One region of the Phenylobacterium sp. VNQ135 genome, then DNA from elsewhere that is predicted to be linked to it. Evidence: predicted binding sites of a transcription regulator. Region 1 holds the regulator's gene; the other holds the start of a gene.

Evidence for each region. The regulator LexA, encoded in region 1, represses DNA repair genes until DNA is damaged. The targets are predictions, from matches to a motif close to ATGTTCNCNANNTGTTCT.
Region 2: a site for LexA is predicted at 1,032-1,049, ahead of recA (recombinase RecA). Genes of this name have one in related genera too.

What each region holds. Positions count from the first base shown of each region.
Region 1 is NZ_JBMSDS010000003.1:601,185-604,385, forward strand. It holds gene ACO2Q0_RS14110 (ComEC/Rec2 family competence protein) at 1-850, shown strand, start outside; gene ACO2Q0_RS14115 (hypothetical protein) at 850-1,128, shown strand; gene lexA (transcriptional repressor LexA) at 1,125-1,814, opposite strand; gene trpC (indole-3-glycerol phosphate synthase TrpC) at 1,946-2,719, opposite strand; gene trpD (anthranilate phosphoribosyltransferase) at 2,716-3,201, opposite strand, start outside.
Region 2 is NZ_JBMSDS010000004.1:121,497-124,697, reverse strand. It holds gene ACO2Q0_RS15335 (dicarboxylate/amino acid:cation symporter) at 1-895, shown strand, start outside; gene recA (recombinase RecA) at 1,138-2,223, shown strand; gene ACO2Q0_RS15325 (GNAT family N-acetyltransferase) at 2,505-2,987, opposite strand; gene ACO2Q0_RS15320 (DksA/TraR family C4-type zinc finger protein) at 3,036-3,201, opposite strand, start outside.

The DNA.
Region 1 (3,201 bases):
CTTCGTGGCGGGGCTGGCGACCGGGCCGTTCGCCATCCAGCATTTCAACCGTGTCTCGACCTGGGGGCTGCTGGCGAACCTGGCTGTGGCGCCGATTTCGTCCTTCCTGCTGATGCCGGCGCTGGCCATCGGCGCGGCGTTGGCGCCGCTGGGCCTTGGCCAGGCGCCGCTGGAAGTGGCTGGCTTCGCGATCGCTTTGATGAACCATGTGGCCGCCTGGGCCGCTTCCGCCCCCATGGCCCAGGCGCTGGTCCCCAGCGCGCCGACGTGGACGCTGCCGGCCGCGTTCCTGGGCTTGCTCCTTGCCTGCCTTTGGCGGGGCCCGCTGCGCTGGATCGGCGTGCCGCTCGCGCTCTCCGTGCTGTGGGTTCCCAGGCCGCCCGCCCCGGATGTCTGGATCAGCGCCGACGGCGCCGCGGTGGCGGTCCGCGAGCGTAAGGCGGCCATCCTGCTAAGGCCGGACGTGAAACTGTTCGGAGCCGAGCTGTGGTCCAGGCGCCGGGGACTGGAGCCGCTTGCCAGCGAAGCCGAGCGGGATAGGCGCTTCGCGTGCGACCGATGGAGCTGCGCGCCTGGGCCCGCGGCTCCCGTGCGCGTCGCCGCCGCCTGGAACCTGAAACGTCCGCTCAAGGAGGGGCGTCTGGAGCAGCTCTGCGCCTCGGCCGACATCGTGGTCCTGCGCAACGATTTCCGGCCGGAGCGCTGTCCCGCGCCTTTGGTCCTGACTGGCGCGGACTTCAGGGCCGGCGGCTCGGCCGAGCTCTTTCGCCAGAGGGGCGGCTGGCGGATCGTCTGGGCCCAAACCCTCCGAGGGCGTCGCCCGTGGACCTGGGGTCACGACCCGCGATGATGTTCGCCAAGCCCCTGCGCCCACGCGTCCGCTCGGGCGAGATCAACCGCAGCGTCCGCATCTGGCTGACGCCCAGGGTGCGCGTCGGGGGGCGTTATCCGCTGCTGGACGGCTTCATCGAGGTCACGCGTCTGCAGGAGATCGACCTCGCAGACGTGACCGATGCCCTGGCGCAGGAGACGAGCTTCGCGAGCCGCGAGGCCCTCATGGAAACCGCCCGCCACGGGCGTGGCGAGCGGGTGTTCCTGGTCGACTTCGTGTTCGTGCCCGGAGGCTAGTGGTAGCGGCGGATCAGGCCCACGAGGCGGCCCTGGACCGACACCTGGTCGGGCCCGAAGATACGCGTTTCATAGGCCGGGTTGGCGGCCTCCAGGGCGATGGACGCGCCCTTCTTGCGCAGACGCTTGAGCGTGGCTTCCTCTCCGTTCACCAGCGCCACGACGATGTCGCCCGAATTGGCGCTGTCGGTCCGGCGGATGACGACGAAGTCGCCGTCCAGGATGCCCGCGTTGATCATCGAGTCGCCCTGGATCTCGAGGACGAAGTGCTCGCCCGCGCCCAGCATGGCTTCCGGCACAGGCAGCCGGTCGCGCTCCTGCTGGATGGCCTCGATCGGCGTGCCCGCCGCGATCTTGCCGAGGATCGGCAGCTCACGGGTGTCGTTGGCCGCGACGGGCATCTCCTTTCCCGCGTCGACCAACTGTGGCTTGAAGGGCGCGCGACCCTTCGGCGGGGCTGCGGCGGTGGCCTGTTGCGGCAGGCGGACGACTTCCAGGGCCCGCGCCCGGTGGGGCAGGCGGCGCAGGAACCCGCGCTCCTCAAGCGCCGTAATCAGCCGGTGGATGCCCGACTTCGAGGCCAGATCCAGCGCCTCCTTCATCTCGTCGAACGAGGGCGAGACGCCGGTTTCCTTGATGCGCTCATGGATGAACATGAGCAGCTCATGCTGCTTGCGGGTGAGCATTGGGCGACCTCTGGAACAAAGCGCAAACGTTGTCTGATGTTCTGTAGATGTTCCAGATTAATGTCAAGTTACCAAGAGACCGCTTGAAAAATCAGAGGAAAATCTTGGTGGGGAGACGCGGCGAGTGCGACTCAGCCCAGCAAGTCGCGCGTGGCGGCGGTCACGTCGTCCTGGCGCATGAGGCTTTCGCCCACCAGCATCGCCTTCGCCCCAGCTCGTTCCAGGCGAGCAGCGTCGGCCGGCGTGAAGATGCCGCTCTCGGTAACCAGCAAGGCGTCGGACGGCGCGAGCGCGGCAAGGCGCTCGGTATTGGCGAGGTCCACCGTGAAGCTGCGGAGGTCGCGGTTGTTCACGCCGACCAGATCCGCGCCCAGCGCGCCGGCGCGCTTCATTTCCGTCTCGTCGTGCACCTCGACCAGCGCGTCCATCCCGAACCGGCGCGCCTCGGCCATCAGCTCGGCGGCGAGGCCGTCGTCGATCATGGCCAGGATCACCAGGACGGCGTCGGCGCCGAGGTCGCGGGACTCCGCCACCTGCCAGGGATCGACCAGGAAGTCCTTGCGGATGCAGGGCAAGGCCACGGCGTCGCGGGCGGCGATCAGGTATTCATCGCGGCCCTGGAAGCTGGGCTCGTCGGTCAGCACCGAGAGGCACGCCGCGCCGCCGGCCTCGTAGGCGCGGGCGAGGACCGGTGGATCGAAGTCGGCGCGGATCAGACCCTTGGACGGCGAGGCCTTCTTGATTTCGGCGATCAACGCCAGTCGGCCCGGAGCGTGCGCACGCTCCAGGGCGGCGCGGAACCCGCGGGAGGGCGAGCCGGCGGGCGTGATCGTCGGACGCTGCGCCTTACGCGCGGCGACCTCCTCGCGCTTGTAGGCGGCGATCTTCTGCAGAATGTCGCTCATGCGGCGGTCACCTCGATGAGCTTGTCCAGCGCGGCATGGGCACGGCCGTCATCGAGGACGGCATAGGCCAGTTCGACGCCCTGGCGCAGGGTTTCGACCTTCTCGCCAACCAGGAAGGCGGCCGCGGCGTTCAGGGCCACGATATCGCGGTAGGCGCCGGGCTCGCCCGCCAGCAGACGGCGCAGCGCGTCCGCATTCTCGCCCGGCGTGCCGCCGGTGAGGTCAGCCAGGGCGGCGCGCCGCAGGCCCACCGCCTCGGGCGTGACGGTGAAGAGCCGCACCTTGCCGTCGCGCAGCTCGGCGACGGCGGTCTCGCCCGTGGTCGTCATCTCGTCCAGTCCGGAGCCATGCACGACCCATGCGCGCTCCGAGCCCAGCATGCCCAGGGCCTCCGCCAGGGGCTTCACCCAGCGCTCGGCGTAGACGCCCACCACCTGGCGTTCCGCGCCAGCGGGGTTGGTCAGGGGGCCGAGCAGGTTGAA
Region 2 (3,201 bases), on a different contig from region 1:
CGGACTGGACGAAGCGCCAGCCGTCGCCGCGCCGACCGCGCTCGGATCCGCCGCGGCGCTCGTTCGGGGCCTGATCCCCGCCAACCCGATACGCGCCGCGGCCGATGGCGCGATGGCGCCGCTCGTCGTGTTCGCGCTGATCTTCGGCTTCGCAGCCCAGCACGTGGCGGCGGTCCACAGGGATCGGGTGGTGGGCCTCTTCGACGCCATCGCCCAGATTCTCCTGAAGATCGTCCGCGGCGTGCTCTGGACGGCGCCGGTCGGCGTCTTCGCCCTGGCGGTCTCTGTCGGCGCCAAGGCCGGCTTCGCCGTCGCGGGCGCGCTCGCCTACTACGTGGTCCTGGTGTGCGGCGTCTGCCTGGCGATCACGGCCGCGGTATATGCCGCCGCCGCCGCCTGGGCCCGCCGTCCCCTGGGCGCCTATGCCCGCGCGATGGCGCCGGCGCAGCTGATCGCCTTCAGCACCCAGTCGTCTCTGGCGGCTATGCCGGCGGTCCTGGTCGGCGCGGAGAGGCTGCGGCTGTCGGCGGGGGTGGTCAAAGTGCTTCCGCCGCTGGCCGTGACGGTGTTCCGCATCACCGCGCCGGCCGCCAATGTCACAGGCGCGCTCTATCTGGCCGCGGCTCTCGGCGTCGTTACGTCGCCGGCCCAGGTGGCCGCGGCCGCCGCCATCGCCGTCGTGACCAGCTTCTCCAGCGTGGGGCTCCCCGTCCAGATCTCGTACCTGGCCATGCTGGGGCCGATCTGCGCGGTGTTGGGAGTCCCGTTCCACTGGCTGCCGCTCTTGCTGGCCGTGGAACCGCTGGTCGACACCTGCCGGACCCTGGGCAACGTCACCGGCCAGTTCGCCTCGATCTGCTTCCTCGGCCGCCGCGAAGATCCGGCCCCGGCGTAGGATAAGCGCCCGCAAGAACGCCGCGTCCGCTTCTGACGTACCCCGCTTCTACACCTCGTTCTCATCGATGCGGACGGGCAGGGCTCGTCCCCGTCGGACAGAGACCGCCGCCGGCCTCGCTTCCGTTCGAAGCGACGGAACATCTTGCGAACCCGGAACGAACCGGGTACGCATGAGTCCTCGGCGCGGGTTTGAGTTCGACGGCCGGGTTGGCGGAATCGTGGGATAGAGAGGGCTCGGAAATGACTCAGTCGGCGTTGAGGCTCGTGGGCAAAGAAGACGGTGAAAAGCAGCGCGCTCTGGAAGCGGCGCTCGCACAGATCGACAGGGCCTTCGGCAAGGGCTCGGTGATGAAGCTGGGCGACAAGGGCAAGGTCGTCGAGATCGAGTCCGTGTCCACCGGCTCGCTCGGCCTCGACATGGCGCTGGGCATCGGCGGCCTGCCCAAGGGCCGGATCATCGAGATCTACGGCCCGGAAAGCTCGGGCAAGACGACGCTGGCCCTGCACGTGGTGTCCGAGGTCCAGAAGGCCGGCGGCACCGCCGCCTTCGTCGACGCCGAACACGCGCTGGACCCGTCCTACGCCCACAAGCTGGGCGTCAACCTGGACGACCTGCTGGTCGCCCAGCCCGACACCGGCGAACAGGCGCTCGAGATCACCGACACGCTGGTCCGCTCCAACGCCGTCGACGTCATCGTCGTCGACTCGGTGGCCGCGCTGACCCCGCGGGCGGAAATCGAAGGCGAGATGGGCGACAGCCTGCCGGGCCTTCAGGCGCGTCTGATGAGCCAGGCGCTGCGCAAGCTCACCGCCTCGATCTCCAAGGCCAAGACCCTGGTCATCTTCATCAACCAGATCCGCATGAAGATCGGCGTCATGTACGGCAGCCCCGAGACCACCACGGGCGGCAACGCGCTGAAGTTCTACGCCTCGGTCCGCCTCGACATCCGCCGCACCGGCTCGGTCAAGATCCGCGACGAGATCGTCGGCAACAACGTCCGCGTGAAGGTGGTCAAGAACAAGGTCGCCCCGCCGTTCCGCGAGGTCGAGTTCGACATCATGTACGGCGAGGGCATCTCCAAGCTGGGCGAGATCATCGACCTGGGCGTGAAGGCCGGGGTGGTCGAGAAGTCGGGCTCCTGGTTCTCCTTCAACTCCCAGCGCATCGGCCAGGGCCGGGACAATGTGCGCGAGTTCCTGAAGCAGAACCCCGACATCGCCGCCCAGATCGAAGCCAAGGTCCGCGGCTCCAAGACCAAGATCGAGGAAGAGCTCCTCGTCGGCCCGACGGAAGGCGAAGCCGACGACGCCGACGGCTCGCTGTAGCCGAACCGCACTTCACCCTGTCATCCCGGAAGCCGCAAAGCGGCTATCCGGGACCCAGCGGGTGCAGAGCGCTTCCAAGTTTCCTCTGAAGCCAGAGCCTGCGCCGGCGTCGGGCCTCCCCGCCAACCCGGCCCGCCGCCACCCACCCTGCGCGCAAGCTCGAAGCGACAGAGGCCGGACGCCTGGGGAGAGCTCCCCCGGGCGTTCTTTCTTTTGCCCGCCTCTTTCCCGTCATCCCGGATAGCCTGCGGCGTCCGGGATGACGGCGAAAACCTCAGCCCCTACAGCCGCCGCTCCATCGCATAGTTGTGGATCGCCACCCCGCGCACCTCGAAGTCGCGCCGCCGCTCCACCGTAAAGCCCTTCCGCGCGAACAGCCCCCGCGCCAGCTCGCTGGCCTCCACGTACAGCCGCGGCATCCCCGCCGCCCGCGCGCCGTCCAGCAGCGCGTCCAGCAGGGCCGAGGCCACGCCCTTTCCCGCCGCGTCCGGCCGGCAGTACAGGTGGTCCACATGCCCGTCCGGCTCCAGGTCGCAGTACCCCAGCACCGCCCCGTCCGCGCCCGCGGCCACCCAGGTCATCCGCCCATCCGCCGCCCGCCGCCGCACCACCTCAGGGTCGACAGGCACGGGCGCCCACGCCGCCACCTGCTCGGCCGAATACCGCCTCGCCCCGATCTCCCGTGCCGAGTCGAAATAAAGCCGCGCCATCTCCGGCGCGTCGGCAGGGTCGTAGGGCCGGATGCTGAAGGCGAGGGCGGTCATGGCCAAGGTTCTAGCCGATCCGGCGCTCGGGGCGAGGCCGCTCGCCGGCTATTTGAGCTGGCTATCCTTGCTGCCGCGTCGGTTGATCGTGGCGTGCACGACCTGGCGATCTCGCGCGGATTGGCAGGCGATGCAGGTGGTCACGCCAGGCAGGGCCTCACGTCGCCGCGCAGGGATTTCCTCGCCGCACTCGACACACTCCAGCGTGCCTTCG